Regions from separate parts of the Cohnella herbarum genome, predicted to be linked through region 1. Evidence: riboswitches for the same ligand, from Rfam matches in the RefSeq annotation. Region 1 holds a riboswitch; the other holds the start of a gene.
What was found. A riboswitch is a leader RNA that binds a small molecule or an ion and turns the genes downstream of it on or off. The one in region 1 is predicted to bind thiamine pyrophosphate.

Region 1 (10,616 bases):
GCTTCTTTCTTCGAGGTTCCGGCAGTAACGAGAGCAGACGAGATGTTATCCTCAACGGACAACCAAGGAAACAATGCCGGTTGCTGCGGCATATAACTGATCAGTCCGCGTTGTCCGGTGACCTCTTTGCCATCGATCAGAATTCGTCCGCCATCCGGACGCTCCACGCCGCCGATTAATCGGAACAACGTGGATTTGCCGCTGCCCGAAGGCCCGATTAAAGTGACAAACTCGCCCGCTTTAACATGCAGACGGATGTCGCTCAATACGGATACCCGCTCTTTGCCTCGCATATAGGCTTTGTCGATTCCGATGAGTTCCAGCGTGCTTCCGACGGAGTTCCTCATGAGGAAGCCCCCTTCCAGTCGTTTTGCGGACGCGGTTTCCACCGAATCGTTAGGCGTTCCGCGATGACGACCGCATAGTAGAACAAGAAGCTCAGCGTGACGATACAGACGATCGAGCCGAATACGCCCGGTTGGTCGAATCCGTTAAACTTTAGCTTCAAGTAATAACCGATCCCTTTGTTCGCCCCGAGCCACTCGGCGACGATCGCGGATGATACGACGTAGGTAGCCGCGATCCGCAAGCCGGAGAACAAGTAGGACAAGGAGGCCGGAAATTCAAGCCTCTTCAGCTTCTCCCACCGAGAGGCGCCGATCATTCCCAAATACTCTCGCAATTGCGGCTCGGCTTGTCCGAGACCGACTAGAATCGATAACGTAACCGGAAAAAAACATACGAGGACGAGCAGGATCAGCTTAGGCGTTAAGCCGAACCCGAACCAAATCATCAATAACGGCCCTAAAGCGATAAGGGGGACGTTCTGAGAAAGCACTAAGAGCGGAGCGAATGCTTCCCTAAGAAAAGGAATCACGTGCAGAACGATCGCGACTACGATCCCGATTACTAATCCTAAAACGAGCCCTGCCAGTGCCAAAGAAAACGTCGCGACGACGTGCTCCCACAAAACCCCGGAATCTTCGTACATCGTAACGGCGATATCCGACGGCGCGGGCAAAGTGAACGTTTCGATCCGGAAGATCGCGCATACGGCTTCCCACGCTCCCACGAACGCGAACAACGTGACGACAGGCAGCCATATCCCTCTAGTTCGGTTATTGCCCATCGGGATATTTCTGCAACAGCCGAGCCATCGAAGCGCCCTCTTGGCCGTCTACGACCAGTTTGATTTGCGACATGACGGACGGGCTGCCCATCTCGAACATAGCGGCGTTCATCCGCTTAACGATGTCGATCAATTGATCCAATTCGCCTTCCATCGTCGTCTCCAATGACGCTACCCGGTAGGCGACTCCCGACTGTTTAATGATTTCGATCGCTCGGTCGACGTATGGAATAACCTCTTCTCCCGGTTTTACCTTCGGTAAAATCTGTATGCTTAGCAGCGCTTGAGCCATCGTTTTCCACTCCTCACACTTTAATTATTTCGGCAGGAACTCCGTCGTGAACATCTCGTCGTAGTTCAATCCTTCTTTCATCAGCCCGTTCTGGCTCAACCAATCGCCATAACCGGACCACACTTCCCGCTTCTGCTCTCCCCAACGCGGGGCGTCGTCCTTGTATTTCGGGCTTAGCCATTTCTGGCTCGCCTTTACCAGATCCGCGTTCAATTCCGGAACCGCCTTGATCAACAAATCGGCAGCCGCGTCCGGATTGTCGATCGCATATTGATAGCCTTCCGACGCTCCCGCCAAGAAAGCGCGCACGAGCTCCGGCTTTTCTTGAATCAGCTTCTCGTTCGTTAACAGCAAAGGCGTGTAATAATCCAATTGCTTGCTGTAATCGGTCAAGTACACCATATTAACCGGTTCGTTCCGCAGTTCCGCTTCGATTCCCGTCCATCCGTAGAAAATCCATTCGAAATCGATGCCTTTCTTCACCGCTGTGAAGAAATCCGCCGTACCCGCGCTTACGAAGTTCACTTTGCCGACGTCCGCTTGCTGAACGTTCATGATCGATTCGATTACGGCTTGCTCGGCGGGGGAACCCCAACCGCCGTAAGATTTCCCTTCGAAGTCTTTAGGCTCCTTGATGTTCTTGTCCACGGGAGACGCGAATCCCGACGTATTGTGCTGGATGATCGGCGCGATGGATACGAGCGGCAAGCCCTGCTCGCGCGCCAAGATCATGCTTTCCTGTGCCCCGACCCCGAAATCCGCCGTATTGTTCGCCACAAGGGCGCTTGCTCCCGCTTCCGGCGGCAGAATGATCTCTACGTCCAATCCATGTTTTTTCCACAGCCCTTGATCCCTGGCGACATACAATCCCGTATGGTTCGTATTCGGAGTCCAGTCGAGCACGAGCGTCACTTTCTGCAACGCCTCAGACGGGGATGCCGAACCTTCCGAAGATGGCGCGACGCTTCCGGAAGCTCCGGAGTTGCCATTGTTGCCATTGTTGCCGCACCCGGCCAGCAGCATGCCCGCTAATACCGTTAATCCCAAACCTTGCCAAACTTTACTCTTTCCTTTCATTTCCCTCTCCCTCTCTATCCTGCTAATGCGGAGAAGAGAGCTTCACGAAAAAATCGAAAAACGCCCCCCGATTCCGGAGGGCGTCTTAAATAGCAAAAGACGTATGGCACGCCAGCACGCTCTATCGCTAGCTGGTCTGCTCCCACCTTCCTACGCTGGTACTAACCAGATCAGGTAATAAGGGTCTGCATCTTCTATGGGATGCACTCTCAGCCGGCCTTGTTCCAGCTCCCCCGGGGCGTATTCAATTGGCGAAACCCGCTTCTTTCCACACCTATTATAACAAACCGCCCGAAGATGTCTATCCCTTATCGCTTCCCTTATCGCTTCCCGTTTAGCGATTCCCGGTCAAAGCGATGATTCTCCGCACCTCGGCAAGATACTCCGGATAATACGGCTCCATTTCATAATGTTCCGTGAATACGGCTTCGAATCCTTCGAAATCGAATTCGAAGCCGACTTCGATCATCATTTCCAAGCGCGGCAAGACGAATCGGTCTAGCAGCACCTTTTTCTCGTCTACATACACCGGCTCGGATAGTCCTCTCCCAACGAAATATCGCAAAATTTCCAAGTACCCCCGAATCGCGGCATCTCCGTAATTGTAGCCTCTGGGAGCATTAAACGCGTAACTGAACATCGAGAACTTAAGCAAGGTAAACCTAGGATCCTCTTCGAGCAAAGCATAAAGCCAATAAATGTGGTTCAAGCTCGTGCCGATAAACCGATCCAATTCGGGTAAGCTCAATAATGCCTCGCGATCGACCACGATCGAGGAAATGAATCCGGAGGCAATGGAAAGCTCCGTAACGAGCCTATCCATCCCTTCCAATACTTCAACGGTTCCGTCGTTCCTGAGCACGTCGATCAACAGGAATCGGCTTTTCCGATATAAGAGCGCATAGAGAATCGGCTGGATGGCTCCCGGGATAAAATAATCGTCATCCCCTTGGAGCTTCGCGAATTTTCCTTTCGCGAATTTCACGACTTCCACGAAATTTCTCTCGCCGCCGATGTTCTCCGATTGTCTGATCGTTCTTAGCTGCGGATATTTCATCACGTATTGAGCGAGCACGGCGGAAGTCGCGTCGTCCGAAGCGTTATCGGAGACGCATACTTCGATCAATCCGTTAATGCTGGTCTGCGGCAATACGGAATCGAGACATACCTTAAGCTCCTTGCTTCTGTTATAAGTCGGAATGCAGATCGATAACAGAGGCCGGTCTCTACGTCGACGCAGAACGTCCGCAATCTCCTCTTCCGTCTCGACCTTAATCCATTCCTCGGCAACGGTATCGAACATTTCCGTCAGCTTGGCGGGAACGCCCCAGACGACGGAATAGTCCGGTACGTCGCCGCGAACGACGCTGCCTGCTCCGATCACGCAGCCTTTCCCGATTTTCATGGCACCTTCGATTACCGCATGCGCTCCGATATAGGTGCCTTCTCCGACAATCAAACGGTTTATCCCGGCATGGCGGTAGCCTTGCTTAGAGACCGGAAGACCGGTTTTCCGGTATTCGGCCTCCGTATCCGACAGCACCGCATGCGGTCCGCACCAGACTAACCGCTCTAATTCAACGTGATTCTCTGCCGTTACGATCAGGCCGATATCCGCTTGTACGCCGTCTCCTAGAATGATTTTCGGCCGCGAACCGTTAATCGGCGAAGTCACGATCAATCGATGACCCGAGCTCACGATGGCCTCTTTACCGATCGATATTTCTTCGGCGCCATGCATCAATCCCGGAGCTTCCAAATTCGCGTTTTCCCCGAGAAAATACAACTTGTGCTCGCTCGGCCGCAATTCCCCCTCCATGCCGAGTCCTCCTTATCGGCTTATTTCTTCCGGCATACGGCTATTACGTAAGCCGGTCGAGCGTTCTTCATGCGGCTTAAGGAAGCCGGCCCATAATATCGGATAATATCGGGGTTAAATCCGGCCATCGTCGTAACGCCTCCTACGGCGGCCGCTATATCGCTCCATTCCGGAGCGACTTGCCCATGCTTGCCTACGAAGGTTTGTCCGTATAACCCCTCGATATCGTACAAAGCCGACAGCTCTCCGACAAACTCGCTCAGACTGTATTCGAAACAATGATAGGGATTGCGCACTTGCTCTCCGTACAACCGATCCGGATTGGTCACTTCCCGGTTCGGCGTCGATACGATTAGCCTTCCGCCCGGACGGAGCACGCGCGCCGCTTCCCTTAGCCATGCGGTTCCGTCGGGCACGTGCTCGATCGTTTCGAAGGAAACGACAACGTCGAACGATTCGGAGGAATACGGAAGCTGCAACACGTTTCCGATCTGATAGTAAACGCCATCCCCTCCGTAATCTCGATTCGCAAGGTGCACCGACGCTGCGTCGATGTCTACTCCGGTCACGCTGATAGCCCCGCCGTCCTTCATCATGCGAACGCCGTATCCAGCTCCGCAAGCAGCATCTAGAACGGTTTTGCCAATGCAGTAACGTTGCGCAAGACGGTAACGATACACGTGCTCGGCGAGCACGTCGGGGTGCGAGCCGGAAACCGCCGAACTGAGGATAAGCCTTTCCCCCGTAAAGGCGACGTCTTCCTGGGCTTTAGGTAAATAGGTCAATGGCGTCACCGTCGATTCTGTAAGAATTTCCGACTTTGCTGGCGTCGGCATGGAAGGTGCGGGCGATTCGCTTGCAGGCTCCTCCGGCTTCACCGGTTTAGCGGAACCCGCGGGAACGGGCGCCTTCGTCGGTTTACGTCCTCCGACCGGTGCCTTTATCGCGTTAGCTATGAAATAAATCGCGGTAAATTCGTCTCTTCGCTTCTCTCCGGCGAGTAAGCATAGGGCGTCAATCTCATGCTTTTTCGTCTCCTCCGAAGCAATCATCGTCATTTCAACCTCTTCAAAGCCCGCATTGCGAAACCGATCGATCGTTTCTTCTTTGGAGAGGAACGCCTCATGGGGCACTGGATTCGCGGGCTTCAGATAAGCTTTGACATACTCTACGTACATTCGGTTCGGAACGCTGGTCACGACAATTCCGCCTGGTCTTAGCCATCTATATATTTTCCGCAGCATGTCGAGCGGAACCGGGAGAGATAAAATATCGTTAAGAATGATCGCATCGAACCCTTTAGAACCGACCGGAATCTGGATGTCTTCCTCCTGCGACCATGTTCTCTCCGTTACGAACGAAGCGATTCGAGCAGCGGCTTGTTCGCTCTCGTATCCGAATAACCGAATATCCTTGTACCGGTTACGAAGCTCGAGCAGCGTCGCTCCGCAACCGCAGCCGATCTCGAGGACGCTCATCCCGGGCTTAACCGATTGCAAAGGCTGAAGCAGATCGGATCGGATATTCACCGCGATATGCGGATGAAATCCCCATTTGTTCATGAATAACGTGCCGTTATGGATCATCGCCTTCTTGAACGTATCCTTAACGGACTTAAAGGAGGCATGGCCTTCATGGTGAATGAACGTATCTCGGCATAATAGAAGCTTATATCCCGACAATCTCGCCCTGACGCACCAATCGTCGTCCTCGTAATTGCCGATTCCGAACGCCTCGTCGAGAGGTCCGACCTTCATCCAAGCTTCGCGTTTAACGAGCAGGCAGAACCCGATCAGCTTCATTTTTTCTTCCCACCGATTCGGCGAGGAAACGTTGTAAATCTCCGCGAAACGTTGCATCTCGTCCATCGAGTGGTAAGACGTCTCGACCGTCTGTCCGTATCCGGCGAAGTTGGTCAGCGGCCCGACGGCTCCGACTCGGTCGTCGCTCCCGATGGCCAGTTCCATTTGACTCAACCATCGCGGCGTGACGACCGTATCGTTATTCAACAGCAATATTCGATCCCCGGCCGACGCTGCGGCACCGATATTGCATCCTGCCGGAAATCCGACGTTCTTCGCTTGCTCGAGCAATCGAATGTCAGGTTGCGCCCGCAACCAGCCGACCGTTCCGTCCGTAGAAGCGTTATCGACGACGATGATCTCGTAAGATCCCGGATCCGTATATTTGCGGATGCTTAAGACGCATCGCTTGGTCATTGCCAGTTGGTTATGAACGACGAGGATAATGCTGGTGCTCATCGTTATCCCCCTTCGGCCTGCAGCGCTTGTTCGAGTTTTTCTTTGTTCTGAAGTAGATTCTCGTCGTTAGGCAAATACTTTAGAGCCTTTTCGTTATGCTCGTATGCAAGGTCCAATTCGCCTTTTAATCCGTAACAGATACAAAGTTGAAAATGAGGAAGCCAAGTCCAACAGATGAGGTTTAGCACCCCGAAATGGTTCTGCGGAAGCTCCTGCTGCAGAGCCAGGTTGAACCAGAAGATCGCCTTGTTCAACTCCTCCTGATCGAGGAAACATTGTCCGATCGAACAACAGAAGTCCGCTCTCGGGACGTCGTAGATCATAGATTGCAGCAATATCGATAATTTCAGATCATGATTCCCTAATTGGTGATAACATGCCGAGAGCCTGGCGCATGCCATAAGATTGTCTTCGAAGTATTCGACCGGATATTCAAGAAATCGGAGGTACTGTTCCACCGCTTCGGCGTTCTTACCCGCGTCGGCCAGCTCGTTGGCATAGTAGAAAACATCGCGCCCCGAGACTTCGCCTTCCTGCTTAACTATCTGTTCGAGAATTCGCAAATTTCTTCCCGTATCCGTATGAACCCTATCGTGCGATACGGCGATATCCGTTAAATAATAGTTTCCGTCGACGTGCAAATACTCATGGACCGGATTGTACCACTTGAACTGCCGGCTTCTCTTGACGATCCTGTTCCGTCTGGACATGAAGAGCGGATTTCCATAAGCGTCGAACGCAAGATGATACGACATGACTACGGAATCCACTTCCGTATCCAAAGAGTCCTTCAACGCTTTAAGTTTGGCGCGGTCTAACTCCTTCAAGTAATCGTCCGCATCCAACCACATGATGTAATCCATCGTCGCGAACGAGAAGGAATAGTTGCGCGCGTCCGCGAAATCGTCGATCCATGCCCTATCGTAAATCTTGTCCGTATAACGGGCCGCGATTTCCTTCGTCTTATCCGTCGATCCGGTATCTACGATGATGATTTCGTCTATTAAATCATGAACGGAATCCAAGCAGCGAGAAAGCACCTTCTCCTCATTACGCACGATCATGCATAAGCTGACGGTAACCACATAGCTCCTCCTTTGCATCCAACCTCGAGCCATTTTATGTCGCGAGAGCCTTCCCTGCTTGGACAGGTGGTGTAGGTACAATCGCATCAAATATGCGAATTCCCCGCCGTTCCTGTCTTATCCCGAAAACGATTATGGTACAATGGCAGGATAGATAAACGTTAGGCCGAGGAGGAACAAGCATGGAAAACAATCCGAATAGAAACGACGGGAAGTCTTTGCCTGTTTCCGAGGATGAGCGTAACAAAGACACTCTCGAATCTTACGAGACTTATGAAACTTATGAAACTTACGAGACTTATGCCGATGAGGAGTGGGAAGACGTCGAAGAGGAATCCGAAGCTCCTTCTCCCGCACGGCGCAAATGGATAAGAAATACGATCGTGTCCCTGCTCGTGGCCGCTCTAATCGGAAATATACTCGCGTTCTGGCCGCAAATTTACAACATGAAGACGCTGCCCTTCTTATTTAAATCGAAAGAACTGTCCATCCGGGAAGAAATCCGAAATTACAAAGAGGCGGTCGTCTTGGTCAGTTCGGACAAAGGCAAAGGAACCGGCTTCCATATCTCTGGCGGATACATCGTGACCAATTATCACGTGATCGAAGACAATGCTTATACCTTAGTTAAATTCCCTGAAAGCGAACGGGGGTTCGAAGCGGAGTTGGCGGGCGGCGATCCCGAGTTGGATATTGCCTTGCTGAAAATAGACATCGGCAGTCAAGAGCTTCCTTTCATTGAAATCGAGAGGGAGAAGCGGCAATGGCAACCGGGGGATCACGTCTATGTAATCGGGAACCCGCTTTATTTCACGCAAATCGCCAATGAAGGAAACATACTCGGCATGGTACCGATTCAAGGCCGCGAGAAGCCGGCAATGGCCCTTGATGCGCCCGTATTCAGCGGCAACAGCGGATCTCCGGTCATCGATGAACATGGCAAAGCCATCGCCGTTGTATACGCCACTACGGAAATCTCTCATGAAGACCGGATCGTTCCGGCCGGCTTGGCCGTACCGATCGACGACTTTAGCGACATGCTGAAGGAACTGCTACCGACGGAAGAAGAATAAACCCTGACCGCCGAGACACCGTTCTCTATTTCGGATTTTCTCCGAAAGGGTTCGAAATCGCAGAAAAAGCCGGCGACCCCTGTCGCCGACCTCTTCTCTCCATGCTCGGATTGTCAGCCTGGAGCTCCTTGCGAGGCGATACCCCAGAACACTTCCGGTCCAGTACGTACGCCCGTGAATAGAAGTCCGAGCAACGCTCCTCCGAAAATAAAGGAACTATAGATCGTTTCTGCCGCTGCTGGAGCGAGCAGATCCTGTGCGGTGAAAGCATACGTGTCGCCAAATACGGACAACCGAACGCTTTGCACCATCGTATAGATGACGTTAGCAGGATTGTAGACCGTCGTGCCGCGGCAAATTTGAATGGCGAACGTAGTGCCGACCAAGAGCGAGCTGACTCCCACCATCCCCGTCAGCGTTATTACTTTATTTACGACGTTATTCGTCTGCAAGCCGATCACTCCGAACAATGCTGGGGTTGGCGAAATCGCCGTACCTGGAGAACCGGTTATGCTGGAGTTCATTGAGCTGCGCAGATCTAAAAATGCACCCATATCGTTAACCTCCTTCTTTGTGAAGTTGGTATAGTGTATGTCCAATTCACGCTTGCGCGTGGACAAACTACAGGGGTTACATGTGTATTTTACGACGAAGAGAGTTGGCTCTACCGTCTTGGAATAACGTAAACAGCGCCCGCACCGGCTTAAATCCGGGAGGGGCGCTGTTTGATTGATCATTCCGGCTTACTTGAACATCGTATAGAGCTTTAACAAATGCAGCATATTGTTGGGATCGATTTTCTGGGCGATGATAAAATTAACCAACTGATCCTCTTGCGTCTCCGTTATGGGTTCATTTAAGATCTTGGCAAACGTCTTCACCCATCTACGAACTTTCGTCCGGTCCTGCAAGTCGCTTTTCGTGGCGCCCTCTAGATGACCTTTAATACGCTCTTTTGTCGCAGGGTTTTTCATTTTCACTTTAACTCGTTCCACGAACTCGGCCTTGATGCCGAACTTTTGCCAGCCTGGGCTCAAACGGGGTCACACTCCTTCCGGCAAGCTATTCGGTACATCATATGCCACCGAAAGACGCAAAATGACTGAGCCCGCTTTTCCAACGACAAATCCCTAATCGAGAGGTTCGCCGTTCAGATTGGCATCCCTCGCCAGGTTTTCCCTTAACTCCGCGTAAGTCGGAGAAGACCAGAATTGCTCCATGGCCGTCAGCGCCGCGGCATCGTCCCTCGCTTGCTCCAACACCTCGAAATCATTGACCAGATTCGCCAGTCTAAACTCCGGCATACCGCTTTGTTTCGTCCCGAAAAATTCCCCGGGTCCGCGAATTTCCAAATCTCTGCGCGAGATTTCGAAACCGTCGTCCGTTTCCGTCATCGCCTTCATTCTTTCCTGTCCGTTCTCCGACTTCGGATCGGCGATGAGAATGCAGAACGATTGATGTTCTCCGCGTCCGACCCTGCCTCTTAGCTGATGCAACTGGGACAATCCGAATCGGTCGGCGTCCATTACGATCATCAAAGTCGCGTTAGGAACGTCGACGCCTACCTCGATCACGGTCGTAGACACGAGAACGTTCGTCTTCCCTGCCGCGAAGAGGGCCATCGTCGCTTCCTTCTCCCCAGCCGTCATCCGTCCGTGCAGCAGGCCAATAGACAGCTCGGGGAGAGCTTGAGTTAACTGAATATGCAAGTCTATCGCGTTCTGAACGTCGATTTTCTCCGACTCTTCGATCAAGGGGCAAATAAAGAACGTCTGTCTTCCTTGCTCCGCTTCCTTGCGAATAAAACCGAGAACTCTATCCATCATTTGATGCTTTACCGAATACGTCTTGATCGGTTTGCGTCCTTTCGGACGCTCTCG
Region 2 (10,616 bases), 3.9 Mb from region 1:
AGATCGGCTTCGACTCCACTCTTCTCTTTTCTCTTCGGCGAAGGAACGAGCTTCCTCCGCGAAATGTCGGCATATGCCAAGACTAACCGCGGCGAAGGACGTCTGGGCGAACGGCATGAACGGATACCGGAAAATCGGATCGTCGTAGTTAGGGTTGTCCATAATATCGAACGTGCGATCCGAGGGGACGTATGCGTTGTCCACCGAGATCGAATGGCTCTCCGTCCCCTTCAAACCGAAGGAGTTCCAATCCTGAATGATGTTTACCTGATCAGGCAAGAAAGCGAACGAACGAATTATGGTTTCCTCGCCCTCCAAGCCCTCTATCCGGCAATTAGCGGTAAAGAGACTAGCGTAAGTCGACCCGCTGCAGTATTTCCATTGACCGCTAACGAGATATCCGCCTTCGACCGGTCGGGCGATTCCGTTAGCATGTCCGCTTCCCGCGACGACGGCGTTCGTGCCGCCGAACAGCTCGCGCGCTTGAGCGGGAGGCAGCGTAGCGGAGAAAAATCCGCCGCCCGACCCGATCGTGACCAACCAACCGAAGCTGCCATCGACTCTAGCCGCCTGCTCGAACACGCGCAGTGCATCAGGCAAGGGAAGCATGAGTCCGTTTAACTGTTCCGGAACGAACACTTTGAATAGCTTCGCATCGTAAATGTAATTCAATATCGTCGGAGTCAATCGACCGTTACGATCGCCGTTTGCGGCGTTGTCGCGCACTTCGCGCACGATAGACTCGGGAATGTTAATCATTAAGGTTTCCTCTTCTCCTCATTCCTGGCAAACAAAAATCTTCTCCTTCGCCGGCAAACAGCCGATGGTAACCGATTATAACGGATTAACCCGAACGGCCGCTTGTTTGCCGCTAAGCTGGATGCCGGTTTCCTTCTTCCCGCCGGCGGCCAAATCCTTCAGCAACCGCTCCAGCAACTCCTTCGCCTTCGGCCCTTCTTTGCCTTGTATTTTTACGACCAGTTGAACCGCGTTACCCGAAGCGAGCAGCTTCTCCGCTTGCCTGCATTTCGTATCGTAATCATGCTCCTCGATATTCGCCGTTAGCCTGATCTCCTTAAGCTTGGAAGGCTGCTCCTTCTTCCGGGCGTCTTGCTTTTCCTTCGATGCTTCTTGTTTGGCCGCCCCTTTGGAAACTAATTTACAAGGCGGCGGACTGCTATACAGAGAAGTGCACACCAAATCCACTTTGAACTTGCGGGCTAGCGCCAATGCCTCGTCCCGCGATACGACCCCTAAATCTTCTCCATCTACTCCCGTTAACAGAACCTCGGATGCTTTTATTTTCTCGTTCAGAATCATACTCTCCAACCTCCAACTATTATGCGATTCACCCTGCCGCTTAGCGAACATCGGTAAAATCCGCGTAAGGCCACTCCGATCCGACCGTCAACGCGACCCAGAATACGCCGACTGCATATCCCGCGAATACGATGTCCCGGTAAGAGAAACCGATAATATAATAATAAGTTCTCTTGGCCTCCCCGGCAAACCGCTTCGCCTCCATCGCTACCGCAATTCTGTGGGCACGTCGGATGCTCTGGGCGAGAAGCGGAATCGCGTATCGATACAATAATTGGTAGAAGTTTACAATCTGGCTTCGTTTACGCATTCCCCTGACTTTCAAAGCATGGCGCAGGGTTTGAAACTCTTCGACCAGAATGGGAACCAACCTCATCGCGGCCAAGAAACTGTACGCGTACTTCGGAGATAATCTTCCTTGCTGCATGAGGGAATAGAATAGGCTAACCGGCCGAGTCGTTAGACCGAACAGAAGTCCTACGGCCGCCATGCTAAGCGCTCTGAACCCCAGGTGCAGCCCTCTGAAGAAGCTTTCTTCCGTAATGTTCACCAATCCCCATCGGAACCACTCCGTCTCTCCTTTACCGAAAAACATCATTCCCGTAGACGTCGACACGAACACCAGCAAGAAAGGAGAAGCGTATAGAAGCAGCCTCCGCCATGGATGTCCGGACCACGGAAGGAGCAATACCGACCCGATAGCAACGTTCATCATGACGCTAAAATCGTGAATGAGGATAACTGCCGCGAACCATAAAGAGAACAGTACGATCTTAAGCGTAGGATTGACGCGGTGAAGCCATGTTTCCCTGTGCGGAAAGGTCAGTTGCATCGGTAAGTCTCCCGTCCTCGATTGTCCATGACTCCGTGCAGAAATTCTCCACGATCCGCTCATCATGCGTGACCATGATTATCGACGTACCTTCGGTACGCAGCCTCTCCAGTTTCTCCAATAGAGAGAACGTATTCCGGGCGTCCAGCCCGAAGGTCGGCTCGTCTAGAAGCAGCAAGCTCTGCCCTCTCACGATTGCCGTCGCGACGCTTAACCGTCTTTTCTGCCCCATCGACAGCTGATAGGGATGACGCGAGGTAACTTCCCGAAGATATAGTTCATCCATCAGTTTCTCCGCTATCCCGCGCCGTTTCTCGGAGCTCATGCCGTCCAACAAAAGCGAGTACTCGATCTCCTCTCGCACCGAATGCGTAACGAATTGAAATTCCGGATTCTGAAAAACGAACGCGACATTCTCGGCCGCCTGCTCGACGTTATCGATCTCCCTGCCCGCTATGCTGCAAATCCCTTCCGTCTTGATCAGTCGCATGATCGCGAGGAGCAAGGAACTCTTGCCCGCTCCGTTATTGCCGATGACTCCGATCCATTGACCGGGAGCGACGAGAGCTTTGCCGACTTCAATGACCGGACGCCCGCTCCCCCGTATACCGCGAAAATCGTTCATTTCAAGGAAGACGCCCCTCCCGTCATTCGAATGGCGTAGGTGCGCTTCCTTCTTGCGAGGTTTAATTTCTAGATAGTGCTCCCAGACGCCGGGATACCAAATCCCGTATTGTTGAAGTTCGTTTCTCATGGTCGCAAAAATTTCGGCCGGCGCGCCGTCCGCGATCATCGCCCCATCTCCCGATAACACCACTACGCGGTCGAAAAAGTCGATCACGCCTTCGATTTTGTGCTCGACGACGATTAACGTTTTGTCCCCGGATAGGGATCTAATCGTTGACCACACGAGTTCCGTGCCTTCGGTATCCAGCAGCGCCGTCGGTTCGTCCAAGAAGATCACTTCCGGCTCCATGGCCAGAACGGATGCGATGGCTAACCGCTGCTTCATCCCTTGGGACAAAGTATGAATCGGGACGTGGACGTCCGGAAGATCCAAGCCGACTTGAGCGAGATAACGATGAATGAGCGGTGTCATCTCGTCGCGGGGAATGCGCAAGTTCTCTAAGACGAACGCTATTTCCTCATCCATGTAAGACATGCAGAACTGCGTATCCGGATCTTGGAACACGTATCCCCATCGTTCAGGAACGACGGTTTCATCGGCAATCATCGGAACATCGATCGATCGGGGAATCAGTCCGCTCAACACTTGAAGCAGCGTCGATTTCCCGCATCCGCTCGGACCGAGCAGCAGCGTCTTCTCCCCTTCGCGGAAAGAAAGAGAAACGCCCTTGAACAACAAGGCGTCCTCTCCGGCAAACTTAAGCTTTAAGTTCTTAACACCGGCGACTACGGCCAAACTCGGGGAAAAGGAGGCTCCGTTCTCCGTCATGCCCGGTTTAAGGCGTCGTAGTCCGCTTGGGACGCCGGCCTCAGCGCTTTGGTTACTCCCGTCAGTTCCAACGCTTTGGATAACGCGGAGGCGAACACGCCGGCGATGACGATGCTTCCCAACGCTCTAAATCCGATCAACAACGTATAGTTCCATGTAGACAACGACTCAATGTAGCCATAGCCGAAATCCAACACCAACGAACCAGCCGCCGCGCCAAGCGCGGCTAGAGAAGTGACCCACACGTTCGCGTAACGATAGAGGAAAATCGCGAACACGATCTCCGCTCCCAAGCCTTGCAACGCTCCGTAGTACAAGGTGGAAAGTCCCCATTCGCTACCGAGCAAAGCGCTTATGGAAGCCGCGGCTATCTCGGCGAGGAGCGCGACTCCCGGCTTCCGGATAACGAGAAACGCGAACGTACCTGCAAGAAACCACATGCCGTATATCGTTTGCTCCGCATGGGTACCCAGCGGTTTGACCACGTCGTACATCGGTCCCCATATTTTGTAGATGATGCCGAATACGACCGCGATCACGATAGTGACGAGAATATCGGTCAGTTTCAATCCCCTGGGGTTCGCCCCTTGTCCTTGCCTTTGCCTAGCATGTTCCATGCTTCAACAACGTCCCTTCTACACTCTTGGATTCGTTGATCGCATGATGTGAGTAATCAAAAAAGCCTACCCCGAAAGGGTAGGCTAGCGCACGGCATCGTAAAAGAAGATGCTCGACAATAACGTCTCTACGCTGGCATTACCCAGATCAGATCGACGGTCAGCGGCATAAGGCCGCTATCTCAGCCTGACTTCATCAAGCACCCGTTTATTGCGATTCAACTTCTTATAACTTATATCAAGAGCAAACATTTGGCAATATGATTTTCCAACCCTTAACCTAAACCTCGTTAACCATCGTATTCGTGATCGAACCGAGCTTCTCGATCTCAACGGTCACGCGGTCTCCCGCCTGCAGATAAACCTGCCGCTCCGGAGGTTGTCCCAACACGACGCCTTCGGGCGTTCCCGTCAGAATAATATCGCCCGGTACGAGAGTCATGTTCTGCGAAATATAACTAACGATCTCTTCGCAGGAGAAAATCATGTCCGACGTATTCGAATTCTGCCTGACTTCCCCGTTCACGGTACACTTGATGCTCAACCGGTTCGGATCTCCCACTTCGTCCGCCGTTACAAGGTAAGGGCCGATAGGGGAAAATTTATCGCAGGACTTGCCCGTCAACCATTGTTGAGTACGTAATTGCAAATCCCGAGCCGACAGATCGTTCACGTTGCAATAGCCCAGCACGTAAGACAGCGCGTCTGCTTTATCGATATATTTCGCCTTCTTGCCGATCACGATGACGAGCTCCGCTTCGTAATCGACCTTCTGGGACACCCTCGGAAGCGGAATTTCTTCTCTGTCTCCCGCCAACGTATTATTGAATTTGTTGAACAAAATCGGATATTCCGGCAGCGCGGCATTCGTCTCCTCCGCGTGCTTGCGGTAGTTCAATCCGACGCAGATGATCTTGTTCGGATGCGTCACGCAAGGTCCGAGCGTCAACGCCGATTGCTCCCGAATGTAAGAGCCGCGATCGGAAGACGCCATCGTAGTCCCGACGAAAGCACGAAGCGCAGCCAATGCTTCGTCTCCGCCTTCAATAACCTGTTGAATCGTGATAGGAATGCTTCGCTCACCCGGAGCAGTCGCTGACGCCGCAGCAGCGCCGATATCGAGAATCCCTTCCTCGGTATAAACGCCTAACTTGTATTTCTCGTTTTCTATGAAGGTTAATAATTTCATTTGCAACGTTTCCTCCTACGCGTTTTTGCCGAACACGGCTCCGCCGTCGATGTAGAGCGGAGATCCCATCATAAATTTCGATTCGTCCGAAGCCAGGAACAGCGCGGCTTGAGCGACGTCTTCCGGACGGCCCAGCTCGCCGCTAAGCTGACGTTTCTTAAGCGATTCGATCGCCGCAGCGGGATCGTCGTACGAGGTTTTTAAGTAATTTTCCACGAACGGCGTTAAGATCGTTCCCGGCAACAGAGCGTTAACCCGAATGCTGTAAGGGGCATAATCCACCTGCATCGATTTGGTTAGCGCGAGAATCGCTCCCTTCGTCGCGGCATAGGAAGCGCGTCTCGCGAGTCCGATCTCCGCTATGCAGGAAGACATGTTGATGATCGAACCCGACTTTCGCTCCATCATCGCCGGAAGAACGTATTTGCACGGAAGGTAAACGCCTCGGATATTCACGTTCATCACGCGATCCCACGTATCGGGCTCGACCTCGTGCAAAGCTCCGACGCCGCTTATTCCCGCATTATTGAAGAGGACGTCGATAACCCCGTATTCGGCAAGGATACGCTCCACCATCGCTTGCACGGAAGCGGGATCCGTAACGTCGGCTTGGATGAAGCTCGCGGAACCTCCCGACTCCCGAATTTCCATGACCGTCTCTTCGCCTTTGACCGCGTCCAAGTCGTTGACGACGACCGTTGCCCCTTCCTTCGCAAACAATTGCGCCGAACACTTGCCAATACCGGAGCCGGAACCGGTAATCAAGATAACCTTGTCTTTTAAACGCATGAGAAACGCTCCTTTCTTTGTTACGATCGTTTCATTCGTTTTGGTTTATTATAATAAACCAAGTTTAATATAATAAAATATTAACATCTATTCCGATCAAGCACAACAAAAAAAAAGCCAACCGACTTTCCGGCTGACTCAAGCTATGATAGGACAAACGTCTCATCTAGAGAACGGCTATGCTGTTCAGGGTGCGGAGAGTCGGCTTGCAAGCATTCGCAATTCGGTTAGAACGAAAGAACGCTTGGCTTCCCAATGGTGCTTAAGCATGGAGCAGCTTACCGCGGACACGACCTTGCCTTGTCGGACGATCGGGGCAGCGATGCAATGGAAGCCTTGGACGGCTTCCTCCAAATCTTCCCCGTAGCCAAGCTCGCGCACTCGATTCAGCTCTCGGGCAAGGGAACGCCGATCCGAGATCGTGTTCGGCGTCGAGCTTCTGAACGGCTCCGTTGCGAAGAGCTCGGCAATCCGTTCATCCGGCAGATCCGCGAGCAGCACTTTGCCTAAAGCGGTCGAATGCGCGGGTAAGCGCATGCCGGGCTCCGACGTTAATCTAACCGGCCCCGGATACTCTTCCTTCGCGAGGTAGAGCACTTCGCTTCCGATCAGCTCCGCGAGTTGAATCGTCTCCCCCAGTTTAACTTTCGTCTGCGAGGCTTCTTGATGGAACGACGAGATGAGATCGTTGCTCTTGAAATATCCTCCCGCGATAGAGCCTAAAGCCGAGCCCAATCTGAAAGTATCGTCCTTGTCCCGACGAATCCAATTCAACTTCTCCAAGGTGTTCAACAAAGAGAACATCGAGCTCTTATTGATGTCCGTTTGCCTGGAGAGGTCGATCAGGCGCAATCCGCCGGGATGCTCCGCGATTAACCGCAAGACGGCATCGGCTCTTTCGATCGCCGGCACCCAATATTTATTTTCCACTGACGTCTCCCATCCGGTTTTTCATGCTAAACCCGGTTCGATATTTCCGACCATTATATCAAGCGCGTCTCAGTTATACAATGATCGGCTCCTTTCGGTCAGCGCAATAGCTAAGCCTATCGTGCTCCGCTCACGGCGCCAATGACTAGAAATTATTGAAGATGGCAGTAAGAGTTGCATGCATTTGGCCTTCACATGAGGCAATTGGAAAAAGTTGAGGAACCGTTTTACAACGGAGGGGTTGAATTGTAGCCTGCCTGCTAAAGCGATTGACCTAGGTACACTCCCAACTATCACAGCGGCACTCCAGCACTCCTGTAACCCAGTAAACAGGTAAACTTGAAAAACTAAGTGTAAAAACCTGCAACTAGTTTGGGGAGTTTTACTCTCTCTAACGACTAAGTGTAAAACCTGCAACTAGTTCAGGCGAATCATTCGATTGAACACGAATTTTATCCATTTAGGTGTATCTTTTACATTTAGAAGCTTGGAATGAGGAATTTAGGTCAATCTAATTGTACATTTTACACTTAGATTCTTTAGTATGAGATGGAGCGAGTAAGCATTATAGCTTAGCTGAATAGAAGGCGGATAATAGGCCTTGATTAATCTGAAATCGTAAGCGATTGTCCTGACCTTGCGTCAAACCTCAATGCGATCTTACAGAGGCCCGCGGGACATCAAGCGAACATATAAAGGCGTCACGGGAATTGTCTCCCGGGACGCCTTATTCCGCACTATTGACTACTCTATCCGATAGCTCAATTGATTTCCTTAAGCGTAATCTCAACGACGGTATCCCGTTCATCCGGCAGCGGATACGTGAAATGCTCGGGCTTGGAGAAGTTGAAGAACGCGTCGTTCGGATACATGACTGCGTTCCACGGACGAGAAACGAAAATCTCCGATCCGTCCGACAGCAGCCTTGCATGCTTAACGCGACCGGCCAAGCCGGCCAAATTCACCGGACCGACGCTCTCTTCGAACAGATGCGCGTAAAGCTTATTCCCTTTCTGCGTGTAACGTCCCCATTCGGGTTTCGGCAGATCGGCTTGACCGCAGCCGTAAATGCTTTCCCCGTTCCGGCGGATCCATTTGCCTACTTCTTCGAGGATGGCGAGCGACTGCTCCGGAATTTCCCCGCTGGCATCCGGACCTACGTTCAACAGTAGATTTCCGTTCTTGCTAACGCATTCCACGAGCTTGCGGATGACCGTCTTAGCCGATTTGTACGTATAGTCGGTTGCGCCGTAGCCCCAGTTGTTATTCAGCGTAATACAGGCTTCCCATGGAATGGAATTTCCCGCTTCGTCCGTAACGCCGCTAGGAGGAATGATCTGCTCCGGAGAAGCGAAGTCTCCCGAGTAGAAACTCGGATCGTTCGTATAGATGCTTCCGCCTTCTTCCCCGCTCGCCTCCAAGCGATTATCGAGAATAATATGCGGTTGGATGGAACGAATCATCTCCATCAGTTCGGTCGAACGCCAAGCCTCGCCTTTCAATTCCCCGTAAGAGAAATCGAACCACATGATGTCCAGCTTGCCGTAGTTGGTCAAGAGCTCGCGAATTTGTCCGTGCATATATTCCAAGTAGTTGCCGAAACGCGCCGGATCTCTCTTAAATTGTTCATTATCGCGCATCGGATGATGCATATCCCCATAAGCCGGGTAGTCGGGATGATACCAGTCTATTAGCGAGTAGTATAATCCGACCTTCAATCCCTCCGCGCGAAACGCATCCAGAAACTCTTGCACCAAGTCGCGGCCGGCTTTCGTATTGGTCGACTTATAATCGGTTAACTGACTATCGTACAAGCAGAAGCCGTCATGGTGCTTAGCCGTTAATACGGCATATTTCATTCCCGCCGCTTTGGCCGCTTTCGCCCATTCCTTAGGATTGTATCGTTCGGGATTGAAATCGTCGAAATAAACCTGATAGTCCTCATTGGTTATTCGCTCCGCGTTTCTTACCCATTCTCCGCGCGCGGGAATCGCGTACAATCCCCAATGGATGAACATGCCGAAACGATCCTGAAGAAACCACTTCGTCCGCTCCGTTCGTTGCTCGATATAAGATTGACCCATATGTCTTCATGCCTCCATAGGAATAAGATATAGGTCTAGTCTAGCAACGATTCGCATTAAACTATAGGCAAGAAATTAGCTTGTTTAGGGATCAGATTAACTTCCTGGCGAAGTTGAATACGAACTAGTCATTCGGACAGCCGCTATTCGCGGCTATATGTCCGGATCGATTGATTTTGGTCTGCAAGTACTTCTCGTTGAATTCCGAAACATCGCCCCAAAGCGGAGTTCTTCCCGCCACGTCCATTCCCGAGTCCTTTAAGGCTTCCAGCTTTTTAGGATTATTGGTAATGAGCGTAACCGGTTTGGAACGCAGAACCTTCAACACTTGAATGGCGTCGTTATAGCTCCGGGAATCGTCTACGAATCCCAGATTCAAATTGGCTTCCACGGTGTCGAACCCATTCTCTTGAAGAACGTAGGCCATCGCTTTGCTGAATAAACCGATTCCTCTTCCTTCGTGATTGGCTAGATAAAATAAAGCACCGGTCCCATGTTCGACGATCATCTTCAGCGACTGCCCCAATTGAAATCCGCAATCGCATCGTTGGCTCCCGAAAATATCTCCCGTATGGCATATAGAGTGCATCCGGATCAAAGCATTCTCGCCATCCTGAAAATCCCCATATGCCAGCACGCTGGATTGCTGCATTTCAGCCAAATTAACGGCCGATAATTTCTCTATGATTCGTTCGATGCTATCGGTGACCTCCTCGCAACGCAACCAACAGTACCATTGAAACGTCGCGGTTGCGTCCTCCAAGCTCACGGGTAACCGAATCGGCCCGACGAGATACAGGGCCTCTTTTCCCCTTCTGATTAATTTGATCTTCTGTTCCAATAAGGCGATAACGTTCTGTTGAAGGCCTGGCATATAAGAACTCCTTAGTCATTAATATCGATCCATTGCGGAAAACGAATCGAGGTACCGCATCCCCTCGAGCATTTCCTTTTTTTTGATATTTTATTAAAGCCCATCTATTTTGCTACTTAAACAACAAGGCACCCCGAAGGGTGCCTTGTGCCTCATTACTTAATCATATGGAACACTTGCTCGACATCCTTGTCGCCGCGGCCGGACAGATTGATGATAATAATCTGATCCTTGCTCATCGTAGGAGCAAGTTTCTTCGCGTGAGCGACGGCATGCGCGCTCTCGAGAGCGGGAATAATGCCTTCCGTGCGGGACAGCTCTTGAAAAGCCTCCAGCACTTCCTCATTGGACACCGTCACGTATTCCGCCCGTCCGGTCGCTTTCAGGTTACTGTGCTCCGGCCCGATGCCCGGGTAATCAAGGCCCGCCGCGATCGAATAGGTTTTCCGCGGATTGCCTTCTTCGTCCAGCAGTACCAAACACTTAAACCCGTGGATAACTCCTGGAACGCCTTCGGTTAACGTA

Region 2: it holds a riboswitch for thiamine pyrophosphate, as region 1 does, so the genes downstream of both, HH215_RS28020 (ECF transporter S component) here and HH215_RS09835 (ABC transporter substrate-binding protein) in region 1, are expected to answer to the same signal.

Annotation. Positions count from the first base shown of each region.
Region 1 is NZ_CP051680.1:2,182,769-2,193,384, forward strand. It holds gene HH215_RS09820 (ABC transporter ATP-binding protein) at 1-347, opposite strand, end outside; gene HH215_RS09825 (ABC transporter permease) at 344-1,129, opposite strand; gene HH215_RS09830 (thiamine-binding protein) at 1,119-1,421, opposite strand; gene HH215_RS09835 (ABC transporter substrate-binding protein) at 1,446-2,498, opposite strand; TPP riboswitch at 2,629-2,743, opposite strand; gene HH215_RS09840 (glycosyltransferase) at 2,833-4,317, opposite strand; gene HH215_RS09845 (methyltransferase domain-containing protein) at 4,338-6,578, opposite strand; gene HH215_RS09850 (glycosyltransferase family 2 protein) at 6,581-7,663, opposite strand; gene HH215_RS09855 (S1 family peptidase) at 7,846-8,736, shown strand; gene HH215_RS09860 (hypothetical protein) at 8,850-9,290, opposite strand; gene HH215_RS09865 (stage VI sporulation protein F) at 9,480-9,773, opposite strand; gene recG (ATP-dependent DNA helicase RecG) at 9,867-10,616, opposite strand, start outside.
Region 2 is NZ_CP051680.1:6,615,817-6,626,432, reverse strand. It holds gene HH215_RS28040 (acyl-CoA dehydrogenase family protein) at 1-759, opposite strand, end outside; gene infC (translation initiation factor IF-3) at 835-1,320, opposite strand; gene HH215_RS28030 (energy-coupling factor transporter transmembrane component T family protein) at 1,361-2,152, opposite strand; gene HH215_RS28025 (ABC transporter ATP-binding protein) at 2,094-3,608, opposite strand; gene HH215_RS28020 (ECF transporter S component) at 3,605-4,225, opposite strand; TPP riboswitch at 4,332-4,443, opposite strand; gene HH215_RS28015 (fumarylacetoacetate hydrolase family protein) at 4,506-5,414, opposite strand; gene HH215_RS28010 (SDR family NAD(P)-dependent oxidoreductase) at 5,430-6,203, opposite strand; gene HH215_RS28005 (IclR family transcriptional regulator) at 6,390-7,133, opposite strand; gene HH215_RS28000 (alpha-L-fucosidase) at 7,895-9,217, opposite strand; gene HH215_RS27995 (GTP cyclohydrolase II) at 9,342-10,091, opposite strand; gene trpB (tryptophan synthase subunit beta) at 10,247-10,616, opposite strand, start outside.